Regions from separate parts of the Shewanella sp. M-Br genome, predicted to be linked through region 1. Evidence: riboswitches for the same ligand, from Rfam matches in the RefSeq annotation. Region 1 holds a riboswitch; the other holds the start of a gene.

Region 1 (9,108 bases):
ACCAACTGACTGTGGCTCACAGTATCGCCCGTGTTGTACACCACACTGGTTTGCCAAGCAGGATAGTTACCGGCATTAGGATCGGTTGCATCACAACCACCACCGATCACTTTTGGCGTCACGGTCAGATTCGTCGATGCGCTCGCATCTAAGGCGCCATCGGAAACCAGCACGCTCAAACCATAGCTGGTCGCTTCGGTGACATTAGGCCCAGTGACCACTAAGGTGGCACTATTTTGTCCGGTTGCCGACACGCCAGCGGGCACAGTCCAAGCGTAGGTTAAGGCATCACCGTCGGCATCAGAGGCACTCGCCACTATGCTGACAGTTTTACCCGCCTCCACTGTTGCAGTGGCTGCCACACTCACCACTGGTGCTTGGTTCGGAGTATCTGCCTTGTTAGTCACTGTCACTGAATCTGTGGCAGATAGCCCTTCTGGATCAGTCACTTTGAGACTAAAACTATAGGCAACATCAGTTTGCGTTGCAGCCAATTGAATCGCCGCATTCGCCATATCGGCGTTTGTGATGGCAATCGTTGGGCCAGACACTTGAGTCCAAAGATACGTTAGCGCCTCATTTTCAGGATCACGCGAACCGCTACCATTGAGCACCACATCGGCGGGACCTGTGACATTCACATCCGCGCCCGCATTGGCAATTGGCGCTTTATTCACCGGTGGTGTAGTTCCTTCGCCATGGCCTAAACCTTCGTGCATGGCATTCAGAATGTCACCATTATCGGCATCAAGTTCCCACGCAAAAAGCCCACCAAGTTGATTAGAAAGCACATATTGCCCCTTGGCTTTAACTGAACGAGCATCATCGAAAGTGATTAAATCGCCAGTAGATACCTTGAACAAAGATGGCGCCTCAGCTGTTTCGTCGTAACTGTAAGTCCAACCACTTCCCATATAGTCATTCGCTATCTGACGATAATCCACCACACCAGCTTCCCAAGTACCTTTCACTTTGCCCGTTGCCGTCCCTGTAAAAGGATTATTACCACTGTAGCCATTCACACCTGTCCAGCCGCGGCCGTACATAGCGGCACCGACCACAATTTTCCCCGGGGTCACGCCTTGGCCTAACAGCGCATTAACGCCATTAGCTGTGGTGTAACGGGTATTGGGATCCCAACTCGCTTCATACAGATTGGTTTGATGGCCGAGTTCAGTATTAGTCCAACCACCATTAAAGTCGTAACTCATCAAGAAGATGTAATCCATGTACTGCTGAGCAGCCTGATAATCGACTTTTTGAATTTTATCGTCACCAGCGCTAATCGCTGAGGTCAGCTCATAGGTACGACCCGTTTCGGCGCTTAGTTCATCAAGCATCGCCCGCAGTTCACGCATCAGAGTCACATAGGTTTCACCGTCATTGGCATTACCTAAATTTGGGTTAGCGCCATTCCCCCCTGGAAATTCCCAGTCGATATCAACGCCATCGAAGAATTTCCATGTCTGTAGAAACTCTTTCACCGAAGCGACAAAGATATCGCGCTTGGTTTTATCACCGAAGAAAAAGAAGGGATCCGAGAGGGTCCAACCACCGACCGAAGGTAAAATCTTCAAATCTGGATGTGCTTGCTTAAGTGCCATCAATTGACCAAAGTTACCTTTGTAAGGATCTGAATGCTCACTCACTCCCGCCTGCGGTATTTGAATCGCCGCCCAAGGATCGTGAATCGCAACTTTAAAATCACCACGACCACTACAGGCACGTTGCAACGCTTCGAAACTGCCTTCGATTTCTTTCAAGCTATCATTGATGCCATCACCACCACAAATTGGGGTAAAGCCATATAAAATATGGGTTAAGTTTTGCGCAGGTATCTTATCGACCGGGAATTTACGACCGTATACGCCCCATTCGACAAAGTAACCTCCCACCACTTTGCCTGATTTATTAGCATAGGGACGGTTGTTTTCTTTTAGGGGAGCATTGAGTGGCACTAAATGGCTGCCGTCGGTATCAGCCACGAGGATTTGTTTAGCATCACTCGCCGTACAGCCATCGCTGTTACACAGTTGTACTTGCATCTGATAACGGCCGCCCTTGTTCACCTTAAAGTTAGCGGTTCCCGACGCGCCAGATGGGCCTTCCCAAACTACATTGCCGTTGAGCAACACTTGAGCTTTATTGCCCACATCGCCACTCCAAAGGTTCCAACTGACGGAGACATCGGCGGCATCTTTCACCGTAACTAATTGATTGTAAGCGGTAGCCGCTTGATTCACTTCAATAATAGCGAACTTAGTTTCGCCCCAACCTAAAGTCGGTTTACCGGGCGCCGCTGCAAAAACGCTGGCACTGATGGTAGATGCCAGCGCTGATGCCACTAGCAAGGCTGATGTTGAAATTTGAGTCTTGAACATGAGATATCCCTATTGAATTTTTATATGAATCAATAAGGCAAACAAAGCGTAGACAGGAAACAGCACTCTCTTAAAACCATGCAAAACGACTGACAACTGCACGAAGAAAAACCTGTGGTATCCCCGCTATCATAGGTACAGACGAACCCTTAGACCGGAGGCTTTGCGTCCCAGTTTTTCAACTGGTTTGCCTTTTACACACAATGACAACGTTGTCATTGCAAATATCAGCATAAGCGTAAGCGCAATAAAATTGCAACAAAATATTATCAACTGTGTTATTGGCTAAAATCGTAAATAGAACTAGGCATCTGATAAGAAAGGAATTATGCAAATTAAACTATCGCTAATATTTACTTTGGGTAATGAGGATCATCTGAATACTTTAAGAATAAAAAAACAGGACTCGATATGCCAAAGACATCACAAGTCCTGCTTTATATTTCACAATTTACGTCGCTTATGCAGCTAAAACTCAATCACTAAACATTCATGGCGCAAACCATTGTTGAGCAACATTATGATCCTTATGCGCGGGGCATTTATTATTCTTATGCGCGGGGGTAGTCCCTTGCGAGCATCACAGATAAACCGCGGCAAACCAAGGTTTCCATATCATCGACACGATTGATTTTCATCTCAGCTAAGGGCGCGCTCAATGCCATTTGCTTTAAGCTTTCGAGACAGCCTTTGTAGTAAGGAGCGCTATTCATCATACCGCCAGCGAGCCAAATTCGATTGGGATTAAATAAATTAACCGCCCACGCTAATCCCATGCCGAGATAACTGCCCGCGCGATATAAATCATCCTGAGTGGAGATTTTACGGCTGCGCACTGAATCGCCACTGGCCAGTTGCTCTAAACTAAACTCGCCAGATTCTGTCATCACGCGACAAGGCCCCAACTCCCCCGCCACGCCCGTCGCTCCCGTAAAGACTTGTCCATTAAAAGCAATAGACATACCGATCCCAGTGCCGCACATGACCAATAACTCACAGGCATATTTGGCATCACAAGTCGCTTGCATACCCGCATCGATATCGTTGCAGATAAACTTAAGCTCACCCTGGGTTTTGACTGTATCAAAGCTCAATCCATTGAGTCCAGGTAAAGATTTACAAGAAACCAAACGATTATTTTGTACCAGTCCAGGTACGGCAATCGCTAGTTGGTAATGCTGTAAATCATAATCACGTTCAAAAGCCGCGATTTGATTATTTAACTCTTCAATTTTAAAACCTTCACCTGTGGGGATTTTATATTGTTCTGTATGTCCCGCGAGCTGAAGTTCGAACAGGGCTTTGGTACCGCCCACATCTATTGTTAGTATTTGCATCGCTTACTCCACTGATACATGTGCCCCACTCTGACCCCGAGTAGAGATGGCAAATGTTAGCATAGGGTCCAAATGTTAGCGATTGAATAAAACTTAAGTTGCTAATTTTTAAGGAACAAGTCCTAATTAAAACATGACCAACCTTTTATTTAATTCACTTTTCATGCTCAAAATCACATAAATAAATTAACAACAAACCCCATAACCTCAAGCGTCTTACCTGCACAAATTCACGATTGTATACAAAATCCTTTATTCGCTACCCTTGCATCTAGCGCGCTAGACTTGCGATAATCCGAGCCGGTTAAAACTCAAATCAACATAAACCTATTCATCCTTAGGCGATCTTCGCCTACCGACTCGCATAGCATGCCAGTCTCTATTGGAGCCCATATGTCACAATCAATCGCTAACCGTCTCGGTGCTATTCGTAACGAATTAACATCTGCTAATCTCGATGCTTTTATTATTCCCCGTGCCGACGAATATCTGGGCGAATATGTGCCAGCACATAACGAACGTTTGTACTGGGCAACCAACTTTACCGGTTCGGCGGGTATGGCTATCGTATTGAAAGATAAAGCCGCAATATTTACCGATGGCCGCTATACGGTTCAAGTTCGTTTGCAAGTCGATGCCACACTTTTCAGTTATGAAAGCCTAACCGATACACCACAAATTGAGTGGTTATGTGACACGCTACCAGCAGGATCTCGCGTTGGTTTCGATGCGCGCTTACACACCTTAGCTTGGTATGAAAATGCCAAAGCAACCTTAAATAAATCCCAAATCGAATTAGTTGCAGTTGAACAAAACCCTATCGATTTGCATTGGCAGAATCGGCCAGCACAGTCGAACGCGCCTATCACTTTGTTTAGCAACGAGAGTGCTGGTAAAACCAGCCTGCAAAAACGCATTGAAATTGGTGCCTTAGTAAAAAAAGCCGGTGGTGATGTTGCCTTAATCGCCGCCTTAGATTCTTTCTGCTGGCTACTCAACATTCGCGGCAATGATGTACCGCGACTACCCGTTGTACTCGGCAGTGCTCTGGTCCACGCCAATGGCGATATGCAGCTTTTCACCGATTTAAGCAAACTCCCAGAGGGCATTGAGGAGCATGTTGGCGCTGGCGTAAGCTTTAAGGGCGAGGCATCTCTTGCCGATACACTCGCCAGCATGCAGGATGTAAAACTACTGGCCGATCCGAATTCTGCAAACGCTTGGGCACAAAACATTGCCCGTGAGGCAGGAGCAAAATTGATAGCTGGAATCGATCCTGTCGCTTTACCTAAAGCGCAGAAAAACGCCGCAGAACTGGCCGGCATGCGTGCCTGCCATATCCGCGATGGCGTCGCAGTGAGTCGATTCCTTGCATGGCTCGATGCCGAAGTGGCGGCCAATCGCATGCACGATGAAGCCACCCTTGCGGATAAATTGGAAAGCTTTCGCCTAGAAGATGAGCGTTACCGCGAGCCAAGTTTCGACACGATTTCAGCTGCCGGTCCTAATGCCGCTATGTGCCATTACAATCACAACAATGGCACACCAGCCATGATGACAATGGACAGCATCTACTTAGTGGATTCTGGCGCTCAGTATATTGACGGCACGACAGATGTGACCCGTACCATTGCGATAGGTGAAGTGACCGATGAGCATAAAAAAATGGTCACGCTGGTGCTAAAAGGTCATATCGCGCTAGACCAAGCACGCTTCCCGAAAGGCACTTCAGGCCAGCAGCTCGACGCCTTCGCCCGCCAATATCTATGGCAACATGGCTTTGATTACGACCACGGCACAGGCCATGGTGTGGGCCACTTTTTAAGTGTGCACGAAGGTCCACAGCGCATAGGCAAGAATGTTAACGCTATTGCCCTGATGCCAGGCATGGTGCTTTCCAACGAGCCGGGTTACTACCGCGCCGACGATTTCGGTATTCGCTTAGAAAACCTCGTCGTCGTTCAGCACTGTGAAGCACTTAAAGGGGCTGAGCGTGAAATGTATGAGTTCGATGCACTGACGATGATCCCTATGGATTCGCGCCTTATTGATAAGAGCCTGTTAACGCAAGGGGAAATAGACTGGTTTAATGCTTATCATCAGCAAGTCTTCAATACACTTTCTCCGTTAATGTCGGGTGATGAATTGGCTTGGTTAACTCAAGTGACTAAAGCAATTTAGCACTCCGCTGATAAGTAGCGATTTAAGTCGTTATATTAGTCACTTACACACTATAAAATAGAACGCCCAAGGCAATTAGCATTGGGCGTTTTTTTAGCGCTATCTGTGTGTTTTAAAACCCACGCCTTATTTCAAAACCATGATTTCAAAACACGATTTAAAAACACGATTTAAAAACATGAGTCGCTAAACCATAGTAGGTTGTGCCATCGGCTGGTAAGCATCATCCAGCGATGCTTTAGACAACACTTCAAAGTCCTGATGAATTTCAATAAAACAATCGACTAATTCAGGGTCGAAATGCTGACCTTTGCCTTCAATAATTAAGTCGATAGCCTCTTGGTGGCTAAAGGGCCGCTTATAACATCGGGGAGAAGTCAGCGCGTCATAAACATCAACTAGGGCCACTATCCTCGCCGAAAGCGGAATATCTTCACCTTTCAAACCAAGGGGATAACCACTACCATCCCACTTTTCATGGTGACCCGAGGCAATATCGCGGCCCATCTGAATAAAAGTACATTGGGGCGCATATTCCAACAAACTGCGTAGCACTTGTCCCCCGATCACAGGATGAGCTTTAATTTGCTCAAACTCCTGCGGCGTTAATTTACCCGGTTTAAGCAAAATCGCATCGGCAATACCGACTTTACCTATATCGTGCAAAATGGCCGACAAACTAATGTCTTGAATATAATCTTCGTTCAATTCTGCAGGAGGATTGGCGGCCAGTAGTCGCTGCGACGCGAGCATTTTCGAATACTGCCGCATACGTAGCAAATGCGCGCCCGTTTCGTTATCTCTGTATTCGGCGAGTTTAGCTAAGCCTAATACGGTAGCTTGGCGTGATGCTAAGGTTGAATCGAGTGCGTCAGCCAACTTACCTAATAAATAAGTGATGGTTAACGTCAACATGGCATTGGTCACGATAAAATTGACCACGACAACGGCCCAAATACCGACACTATAACCTTGGGTTTCAGGCCAATTGAGCCAATTAAAATGATAGGCAAAACCAATCAATACCAAACTTAGCCCATTCAAACACTGGGCATATAAGCTGGCTCGATTTCCTAAAAAAATACCGACTAACGGCGGGAAAATAAATAACCAGAAAAAACCAGCTCCCGAAGGGCCAATCGCAATTAAAAAACCGATGCCGATAGCAAAACCCAGCAAGCAGCCACAGCCAAAACGCGTACTATCAGCAAGCTTAGGAAAATACAGTAAAAGCAGTAAAAACAGATAAGCCAGCGTATCAAATACCACCATAAACCAGAGATCGGCGATGACGCATAAATACACACTAGTGATATATACAGGCACGCAGAGAATCGCTAGAAAGCCAAATAAACGTTCAAAGATCAAACGTCGCCAATGTGGCAGTGCCGCCGCTGTTCCCAAGGACGCTGTGGCTAATTTAGTTACACCACGCCTAAGTGATATCGCCATGGGAAGTTCCTCTTATGTAGCATTCCCGCTGTGAGCTAATGAAGTAGAAGAGCAAAATCAAGATACACCGCTGAAGCAAGGAAAAAATAAGCCATCTTTTGTTGCCCATTAAAGAATAGACTAAGGCCAATAAAGCGCTCCATGAATACTGCGATATCAAGCCGAATCAACGACATTAGCCCAATATCATCGAACATAATTTATATTTAAGATGAATGACAAATACCCACTCAAGACATAAAAGAATAACCCTATACAAAATACTAGAATTAACGATTTAACAGGATAAACGCTCGTTTAACTCCACATTCTCGCTACTTAAAAACTTTATATATTGCAATAGCTTATAAATACGACGAACGATTGATTTTCACCAGTCAGCCATGAGAAACCGCTCTCCTATACCCACACAAAAATGATACTCTTATCACATAACAAGCTTACTCCGATGAGAGTCAGCACAAGAAAATTCGCGCCTAACACCGCGTCCTGAACCCTAATGAACCACATCGGCCCTGAATGGACACACTAAATGAGCCAGAGTAACGCCTCAGCGAATAAAATAGTTAATACACAGAGATCAGATCAAGAAATCCGCTTAACACCACAGGATGAACTCATTTCCACTACAGATACCCGCGGTATCATCACTTACGTTAACGCCCGTTTCGCCGAAATCTCAGGCTATAGCGCCCAAGAATTAATTGGCAGTGCCCACAATCTGGTGCGCCATCCGGATATGCCGAGCGCCGCCTTTAAAGAAATGTGGGAAAAACTTAAGTCAGGCCAATCTTGGCGCGGCATAGTCAAGAACCGCTGTAAGAATGGTGGCTTCTATTGGGTTGATGCCTTTGTTTCGCCCTTGTTTGAAAACGGCACTATTATCGGTTACCAATCGGTACGCATTCAGCCTCAAGCCACCTACGTCACGAAAGCTAATGAGATTTACCAAAGACTCAAATTAGACAAATCCATTCCTAAACCCTTAAGTTTAATGCAAAAACGTATCGTATCTGCGGTTGTAGCCTCCACAGGTTTACTGATCGCTGGCTACTTTTGGGGCTGGGGCGTAATTATCGCAGGGGCAATTCTGATGAGTTTAAACCTCGCCATTTTCTACGATGAGGCTTTTCGTATTCCCGCTAAACTGATTGAAATGCAAAACAAATATGACTCTATCAGTCGTTACATTTACTCGGGTGCAGATACCTCTTCTATCCTCGATTTCCAGCTCATCATGCTACAGGCCAAAATGAATGGCGTACTGGGGCGCACCCAAGATCAAGCCAATCAATTACATGCAATTGCCGATCAATTAGTGGTCGCGACCGAGCAAACCTATGTCAGCCTAGATCAAGAGAAAAATCAGCTAGAACAGCTCTCTGGCGCGATGGAAGAAATGAGTTCAACCATCACAGAAGTGGCGCAGAATACACATCTCACGTCCACCAGCATCAATACCGCCTATGATCTCTGCCTTAAAAGCAGTGCCAACATGAAGGCCAACACTCAAAAAATGGAGCAACTGGCAAAGTCTGTTGCCGATGCCACCAACAATGCCCATCAATTAAATAAAGAAGCCGAGCAAGTCGCTAATGCGATGGGCGAAATTGACTCGATTGCCGAGCAAACGAATCTCCTCGCCCTCAATGCCGCGATTGAAGCTGCCCGTGCGGGTGAGCAAGGCCGTGGGTTTGCCGTGGTCGCCGATGAAGTACGCGCTCTATCGAGCAGAACCCAGCTATCGACCAACAGTA
Region 2 (9,108 bases), on a different contig from region 1:
ATGGCTTAAATCTGGTTTATGGTATTCGTCACCAGAGTCGGCTGTGATAACTGTAATCGGTTGTTCGCGGTTTAAACGTCGTAGTGTTTTGACTAGCTGATATGCCGCGAATCCACTGCCGATAATGACGATTGGCTTAGGCATTAGTCACCTCATTTTTTATGACAGCGAAAACGCTTTTACCTAGGCCACATTCGGGACAGAGGAAGTCTTCGGCCACTTGAGTCCAAGGTGTGCCAGCAATGACATCTTGATTAGGTTCTCCTTTTTCAGGGTCGTAAACCCATTGGCAAACGGTGCAAGTCATTGATTGTGTATCATTTAATTCGCACGCTTTTGTTGCAATAGGTGCAGTCATAGGGACGTTATTAGTAGCAGTATTTTTAGCTATTTGACTGGCTGTGGTGGCTTGGTTAGGTTTTGACATGACTTGATTAATGATAGAGCGACTATTCGCGCTATCGAGGGGACGCAATGCCCATTCTCGCGCGATTCGCTGGCCGTGCTGACGGCATTCTTGCATCGCATCACGATCGGGACGCCATTTGACTTTTAATCCCACCGAGGTTTCGAAACCAGCATCCATCAAACGAGTGTGAATTCTATCGACTGCGCCGCCATTCCAGCCATAACTACCAAAAGCTGCCGCCTTTTTATTGCGAAAACGCAGGCCCGTAATTTCTTCAAGCATGGCGGCAATTTTAGGCATCATCACATTATTCATGGTGGATGAGCCGACTAAAATACCTTTTGACCTAAATGCCTGTGCAAGGATTTCGTTTTTATCATGACGTGCGACGTTATACACTTTTACCGCTACATTGGGGTCAACATCATGGATACCTTGAGCAATACCGTCGGCCATCATGCGAGTATTATTGGACATAGAGTCGTAGAAAATCGTGATGCGGTCTTCTTGATAAGCGTCGGCCCAAGCTAAATATTGGTGAATAATTTGGGCTGGATTATCACGCCACACAATGCCATGTGAAGTTGCGATCATATTTACAGGTAAATTAAAGCTTAATACTTCGTGAATTTTAGCCGTCACTAGGCTGCTAAAGGGCGTTAAAATGTTTGAGTAGTACCGTAGGCATTGCTCCATTAATTCATTTTGATCAACCTCATCATTGAATAAATGTTCGTCGCAATAGTGTTGGCCAAAGGCATCGTTACTGAATAAAACCGCATCTTCGGTGAGGTATGTCATCATGCTATCTGGCCAATGCAACATAGGTGCTTCGATAAATATCAGTTGCTTACCATTGCCTATCGCTAAACTATCCCCTGTCTTTACGGTAATGAAATTCCATTCTGGGTGGTGGTGATGTCCTACAATGGAGTCGACCGCATTTTCACTGCAGTAAATTGGAGTGTTAGGAATTTTGGCCATTAATGCAGTCAGGGCGCCTGAGTGGTCTTCCTCTGCATGGTTCATCACAATATAGTCTATGTCGGTTAAATTAATTTCAGCTTCAAGATTTTGTAAGAATTGCTGGCTAAACCGATGATCAACTGTATCAATTAACACGGTTTTTTCTTCACGGATAAGGTAGCTATTGTAGCTTGTGCCTTTAGTTATCTTGTACTCAGTACCATGAAAATCTTGCACTTCCCAATCGCGTTGACCCACCCAGTGGATATTGTTTTTTACATGAATAGTCATAAATACACCTGTGATAATTAATAATGAATACGCTACGTAAATCTTGCTTATTTAGTTAAATCTCTTATTGCACTCACTATGCCAATATTCTAAGGTATTGATTTTTATTTATATTAACGTATTTCAACATTTAAAATTACTTGCTGGTGTCATAATGACAATTTGATATTTGTCAATTTGACATTACACTGTTGTCAATATGACTTTATTTGACTGTGGATGTGCTATGAGTGCCCATGCTGATTTAACTCAGTTAGCCTTAGATTTAACTGTCGGCGTGTCGACGCAAGACAGATTTGAGCGTTTGTTGGCAGTGGTCAGGCGGCGTGTCAATTGTGATGCTGCGGCATTATTGGCATTTCGGGAGCAGCAATTTGTCCCCTTGGCGATAGATGGGCTCTTTGCCGAAGTGTTAGGGCGGCGCTTTCAAATTAGTGAACATCCGAGATTAGAGGCTATCGCCCGTGCTGGCGATGTGGTTCGTTTCCCAGCCGACAGTGAACTTCCCGATCCGTATGATGGTTTAATTCCACATCATAGTGCGAACTTACATGTACATGCTTGCATTGGTTTACCACTAATCGCGAACGATCGCTTAATTGGGGCGCTCACCATTGATGGTTTCAACCCTCATCAGTTTGATGGTTTTAGTGACAGCGAGTTGCGTGTGATCAGCGCACTGGCCGCAGCCAGTCTTAATACTGCGTTATTGATGCAACAGCTAGAATCCCAAGTTGTTGAAGTTTCCAATGGCACTGAGGTGCTCAATCGTCCTGCTAGTCAGCAGGAGATCATAGGGCAATCCACACAGATCCAATCGCTAAAGCAGCAGATAAGTGCCGTGGCAGGCACTGATTTATCGGTATTAATTACCGGCGAAACTGGCGTGGGTAAGGAGTTAGTGGCCGCGGCGATACATAATCAATCGACCAGAGCCGATAAATCACTTATCTATTTGAACTGCGCTGCACTGCCTGAGTCCGTCGCCGAAAGCGAGTTATTTGGGCATGTAAAAGGGGCATTTACGGGGGCAATCAGTCATAGGCAAGGCAAGTTTGAACTCGCAGACAAGGGGACCTTGTTTTTAGATGAAATCGGGGAGCTTCCTTTGGGGCTGCAAGCTAAGTTATTGAGGGTTTTACAATACGGTGAATTACAGCGAGTGGGCAGTGATAAGAGCCTAAAAGTGAATACTCGGATTATTGCCGCCACTAATCGAATTTTGCACCAAGAGGCAACGGAAGGGCGTTTTCGTTTCGACCTTTACCATAGGTTGAGCGTATTTCCTATCCACGTAGCACCATTAAGAGAGCGTGGGCAAGATATTGTCATGCTGACAGGTTTTTTTCTTGAACGTTGTAAAGCGAAGTTAGGACTCACCCATATCAATATCACACCCGCAGCGCAGCAGTTATTAGAGCAATACACATGGCCGGGTAATGTGCGTGAGCTAGAGCATGCGATACACAGGGCTGCGGTGTTGGCGAAAGCCGAGCTAAAAACGGCTTATATCAGCTTAAGTGATAAACATTTTCAGCTCGATTCTTTGATGAATCAAGCACACAGAACAGTCGACGAAGATAGACCATCAGATGCCGCAACGCCAGCCAGTGAATTAGCATTTAGGTCTGAGTCGGCCTGTCGTGAGGGACAATCGCAAGATAATTCCAGTGTTATGCTGGGGCTTAAGGCTGCGACTGAGAGATATCAGCGTCAACTTATTCGCCAAGTTTTAGCCGCGAATCAACAAAATTGGGCTGCGTGTGCAAGAATATTGCAAATCGATACAGGTAATTTGCACCGACTTGCAAAACGGTTAGGTTTAAAAGAATAAAATATTGCGTGAAGAAATTTTATTCTGCAGCAAAACCCCTGCCTCGATTCTTAGAAGAACAGGGTCGCGACACCCAGTAGTGCGAACAATACGGCGCAGCCACGGTGTATCCACAACATAGGCAATTTTTCGGCGCTGAAGTGGCCTGCGATTACTACGGGTACGTTAGCAAGCAGCATGCCTAAGGTTGTGCCAGCAACCACCATAGTTAATGAATCGTATTTTGCGGCTAATACCACAGTTGCTATTTGCGTTTTATCCCCCATTTCGGCGATAAAAAACAGGATAAAGGTGGCGAGAAAGGGGCCCATTTTATAGAAATGGCTCTCTTCTGCATCGACTTTATCGGGGATTAACACCCAAAGAGCGATCGCGAAGAAGGACGCAGCCACTAAATAACGTGCAAGATCAGGGCTTACCCAGTTAATCGCCCATTGGCCAATCCAAGCTGCGGCAAAATGGTTAAATAATGTCGACAGCAAAATACCTAAAATAATGGCGGTTTTATTTTTAAATCTTGCGGCGAGGATTAGTGCAAGCAATTGAGTTTTATCACCAATTTCGGCGATAGCAACCGTAAAGGTTGAGGCAAGTAGGGCTTCCAAGTGTGATCCTTTAGGGGTGGTTATGACATAAGCACAATAAACCGTCCACCCCTAGGTGCGGTCATTGTGCTCAGGTCTTGCTGGGCAAATCTATGATTTGCTGTGAACACCATGGCATGTTGCCAAGTATGTTGATGTTCACCCTAAATGACGATGGCTCGAAATCCAGTTAGCTACTCCCCCGAAGCGAGGTGGGCATTATACCTAGGTAAGATTTAGTTTCAAGCACGAGTTTATAACAGTAGGTGCTGATAAATGTTTGACAGGTGTCAGAAAAATACCGATCCACATTCTGTAACTCAATGAATATAAATGAATTATTTTTTGACAACGTTGTCTTTTGTTGCTAATTTAGCCAAGTCATTTCTACTTAGTTACATACTGTTAACTCGTAGTGACTCAATGATAACGACTGTATTTGGCAAACTAATTGAAAAGTTAGGACGCAAAGCTTCCGGTCTAAGGTTGTAAATGGATTTTTTAGTGAACTAAGAAGCGGAGTTGCCGCAGAATTCGATTTCTGTGAAAGATAAACGACTGCTGTTTAATGCTGTTGTTTGCCCAAATACCACTTTTATATCTAAGCCTATCATTATGTTTAGGATGATAGGCAATCAATGGAGTGCATTAAAGTGGCAAATCCTACTGTTTTTTCCCCTATTTCTAAATTGAGTTTATTGGCCGCGGCAGTAATGGCGACGAATGCGTTTGTGAGTATCTCTGCGCAGGCGCACGGTTATGTTGTGGCACCTGAATCGCGTTCATATGCCTGTAAAACAGGTAAAAATGCCAATTGTGGCGCGGTGCAATGGGAGCCGCAAAGTGTTGAGGGGCCATCGGGTTTTCCTGAATCAGGTCCTGCTGATGGCAAACTGGCGAGCGCTGGCAATGGTGCTTTTTCACCTTTGGATGAACAAAGTCCGAGCCGTTGGGCAAAGACGGATATTAAAGCGGGCTGGAATAAGTTCAGTTGGCAGTTCACAGCAAATCATGTCACCCGTAATTGGCGTTACTATTTAACTCGCCAAGATTGGAACCCAAACCAAGCTTTGAGCCGAGCGAGCTTTGACTTAGCACCCTTTTGCGTAGTTGATGGTGGTATGGAACAGCCGCCTAAGTTAGTGACCCATGACTGCTACGTGCCAGAAGGTCGCAGTGGTTATCAAGTGATCTTGGCCGTGTGGGAAGTGGGAGATACGACGAATAGTTTCTATAATGCTATCGATGTGAACTTGGGCTCGGGTCCTGTTGTGCCGAGTGAATGGCAAGATGTGGGGGATATCAATCCGTCACTCGATCTAAAAGCAGGCGATAAAGTGATGACCCGGGTGTTTGACGCCAATGGTGAGCAAGCGGCTAAGCAAACAGTCATTACCATTAGCGATGCGACTCAAGGTGATAAACAAAATTGGCCTTTCCTATTAGCGAGCGCGATTAACGCCCAGCAGTCCCAGTTAAAAGCGGGACAAAAAAATGCATCGGGTGTGATTGAGCCTGTGTATGGCAAAAACGACATTTTTACAGCGAAAAACTCAGGTATTGAGCGTGTCGAAGTGGGATTTGATTTAGCTCCTGCTCCGGGCAACAGCTTAGAAGTCACTTCACTTGCCGACGATTATCAAATTATCGATGGTGCGGCGAAGGTCAGCTTTGATGTGACCAGTAACGCCGAGATGCTAGTGTCAGCGTATTTGTTTAGCCATGATGGCACAGCGGCAGGTTTTGTGAGCCAAACTGTTAACAATACCAGTGCTAGCTTAGTGTTAGACGTCGTTGAGCCTAAAGCTGGGCATTATCATTTGCAGGTAAAAGCTGAGCCTAAACAAGGTGATGTTATTCAGCAGAACTTTGATCTCTTCTTAAAGGATCAAGCTCCTGCACCAGAAGCTGATTTTGTATTCCCAGCAGGCGTGAAAGGTTACGTTGCAGGTACTACAGTGTTACAGCCTAAAAATGGCAAAGTGTATCAATGTAAGCCATTCCCTTATAGCGGCTATTGCGTGCAGTGGTCGGCTTCTGCCACAGGATTTGAGCCAGGTGTTGGCGCTTCTTGGGCTATGGCGTGGACTGAGCTGTAAATTAACTTTTTGAGCTAACCTAGCTTCAAAAAGGTGTCATTGGGCTTAAACATATCCGTGTGTTTAAGCCCATATTTTGCATGCTCTCGATGGTGAAAGATGCGCTTTACCTCGGTTTAAGCTCAATGCTGCATCCGATATATTCTCAACAAAGGTAGCGATTTTGTTGGCTTGTATATTTTCGTTTATCACAGCGCTATTAAGTTGTTACCGTATCGTTTGCTACCCTTCTTTGTTCACAACTGGCTTGCCCACTGGGTTTGGCTCTGTTAATGTCCCAAACTATCTATTTAATCGATGCTTATATCGGTACATTCATTTGGGCTATCACAATTGAAAGTCATGCCATTTTTCAATAATCGATTTAGTTAGCCTCAATGGCTACTGGGTTGAAACATTCAAAAGCTATTGGGGCCAATTGATCTGCTAGGTCGAGATCTGATTGGATGCTTTAAGTGATGTGTCGCTTATTTCGATTTAAGACGCAAGGCTTTATCGGTTCAAATCTTACTCAAATAAAATAATAATTAATTATTGAACAGGACTATTGTGTGAATTCAAAAATGTTAGGCTCGATCGCCATCGTTGCCGGGACGGCCATTGGCGCAGGTATGTTAGCGTTACCTTTAGCCACAGCGGCTTTAGGTATTATCCCTGCTTTAGTGTTACTCGTCGTTATTTGGGGCGTGTCCGCCTATACCTCATTACTTATGCTCGAAATTAACTTACGCACTGGCGTGGGGGATAACGTGCATGCTATTACGGGTAAGTTACTGGGTAAAAAAGGTCAAATAATTCAAGGTGCTTCTTTCCTGAGTTTATTATTTGCCTTGACCGCGGCTTATCTCACCGGCGGCTCTTCGTTATTAGTGCTTAAAGCGAAGAACATGTTCGATATCGTGCTCGATAATCAAGTCGCAGTGTTGTTATTTACACTGGTGCTCGGTGGCTTTGCGGCGCTAGGTGTTGCTTGGGTCGATAAAGTGTCACGTTTCCTATTTTCGTTAATGATTCTATTGCTCGTGGTGGTGGTATTATTTTTATTGCCCGAAGTCAGTATTGCTAGCATGGCAACTGGCGCGATTGCCGAGTCTATGACCAGCAATTGGATGGCGGCAATTCCCGTGGTGTTTACTTCGTTTGGTTTCCACGTCTGTATCGCCACTTTAGTTCGTTATCTCGATGGCGATGCGGTATCACTGCGTAAAGTGTTGTTAATCGGCTCGACTATCCCACTTGCTTGTTATGTTCTGTGGTTATTGGTGACTTTAGGCACAGTAGGCGGATATGAGGTGAATAGTTTTGAAGGTTCACTACCTTCACTCGTCACGGCATTGCAGGATATTGCTCATACGCCTTGGATCAGCAAATGTATTTCATTATTCGCTGACTTAGCCTTAGTGACTTCATTCCTCGGTGTGACCTTAAGTTTATATGACTTTATCGCCGAATTAACTCGCGCCAAAGAAACGTTTGCCGGCCGTATTCAAACTTGGTTACTGACCTTTATTCCGCCTGTTTTGTGTGCCTTGTATTTGCCTGAAGGCTTTGTGGCGGTACTGGGATTTGCGGCCGTACCATTGGTCGTGATGATTATCTTCTTGCCAATTGTTATGGCACTGCGTCAACGTCAGTCGCAGCTGGGTGGTTATCAAGTGTCTGGCGGATCTGTTGCATTAGTCATTGCAGGCTTGTTAGGTGCCGTGATTGTGGGTGCCCAACTATTTGTTGGGATCTAATTCATTGCGATAGATGAGGGCTTTTTAGCGAATACATCTGGGTAACTTTGATTAAATGTATTTGCTTTGTAAGCGAGTTTTTCAGAGTCTGTTATAGAGTGTGTCGCATGTGATAAAGTCAGGCCCCGGCCTGACTTTTTGCTTTTTAGGTTTTAAAGCGAGTGATGCTGGGTTTTAGCACAGTTATTTAAAATTAAAACAACGCTATTAAAACGAGAAAATGGCCCAGCTTGCGCGTGGCTTCATTCACATAAAACGGACTTAACACAATGAAAAAATGGTTACTCACAGTTGCCGTGGCCGCTAGTTTTGGCGCACAGGCTGACGAAGGTATGTGGCAGCCCCATCAACTGCCTGCTATGGCTGATGAGCTGAAAGCAAAAGGCCTTGAAATTGATGCAAAATCGATTTCTAAACTCACCGAATTCCCGATGAATGCCGTGATAAGCCTCGGCGGTTGCACTGCATCATTTGTATCGCCAAAGGGCCTAGTCGTGACTAACCATCACTGTGCCTATGGGGCGATTCAATACAACTCCACTCCTGAGAAAAATCTGCTGCAGGATGGTTTTTTAGCTAAGACCTTCGCCGATGAATTACCTGCGACCCCTGGCTCACGTGTCTATGTGACTGAAGATGTCACTAATGTCACTGAGCGAGTTAAAAACGGGCTTGAAGGTAAAGTGGGCAGCGCCTTCTATCAAGGCGTTGAAAGCCAAGAAAAAGCCTTAGTTGCTGAATGTGAAAAAGAAGATGGTTACCGTTGCCAAGTGTATAGCTTTCACGGTGGTCTCGAATATTATCTGGTTAAACAACTGGAAATCCGTGATGTGCGTTTAGTCTATAACCCAGCCGCGAGCGTGGGTAAATACGGCGGCGACGTAGACAACTGGATGTGGCCACGTCACACAGGCGATTTTTCTTTCTACCGTGCTTATGTATCTAAAGCGGGTAAACCCGCAGAATTTAGTGCTGACAACGTGCCTTATGAGCCAAAAAGTTTCTTAAAAGTATCGGCTAAAGGCGTGAGTGAGGGGGATTTTGTGATGGTGGCAGGCTACCCAGGTCGCACCAACAGATATCGCACAGCCACTGAAGTTCAAAATGAGTTTGAGTGGGCTTATCCCGAAGGCAAAATGCTGCGTGAACGCTTTATAGAGATCATTAAAGAAACCGCTCCAGAGGG

The links. A riboswitch is a leader RNA that binds a small molecule or an ion and turns the genes downstream of it on or off. The one in region 1 is predicted to bind cyclic di-GMP.
Region 2: another riboswitch for cyclic di-GMP. It lies ahead of gbpA (N-acetylglucosamine-binding protein GbpA); the one in region 1 lies ahead of AAA952_RS13615 (glycosyl hydrolase family 18 protein).

Annotation. Positions count from the first base shown of each region.
Region 1 covers NZ_BJBV01000015.1:19,561-28,668, reverse strand. Annotated here, with positions in the region: gene AAA952_RS13615 (glycosyl hydrolase family 18 protein) at 1-2,381, opposite strand, end outside; cyclic di-GMP riboswitch class I at 2,495-2,583, opposite strand; gene AAA952_RS13610 (ROK family protein) at 2,933-3,718, opposite strand; gene AAA952_RS13605 (aminopeptidase P family protein) at 4,112-5,899, shown strand; gene AAA952_RS13600 (HD-GYP domain-containing protein) at 6,086-7,351, opposite strand; gene AAA952_RS13595 (methyl-accepting chemotaxis protein) at 7,884-9,108, shown strand, end outside.
Region 2 covers NZ_BJBV01000012.1:15,357-24,464, forward strand. Annotated here, with positions in the region: gene norW (NADH:flavorubredoxin reductase NorW) at 1-144, opposite strand, end outside; gene norV (anaerobic nitric oxide reductase flavorubredoxin) at 137-1,666, opposite strand; gene norR (nitric oxide reductase transcriptional regulator NorR) at 1,893-3,500, shown strand; gene AAA952_RS11585 (TMEM165/GDT1 family protein) at 3,551-4,105, opposite strand; yybP-ykoY riboswitch at 4,189-4,292, opposite strand; cyclic di-GMP riboswitch class I at 4,516-4,614, shown strand; gene gbpA (N-acetylglucosamine-binding protein GbpA) at 4,738-6,183, shown strand; gene AAA952_RS11595 (aromatic amino acid transport family protein) at 6,747-7,922, shown strand; gene AAA952_RS11600 (S46 family peptidase) at 8,192-9,108, shown strand, end outside.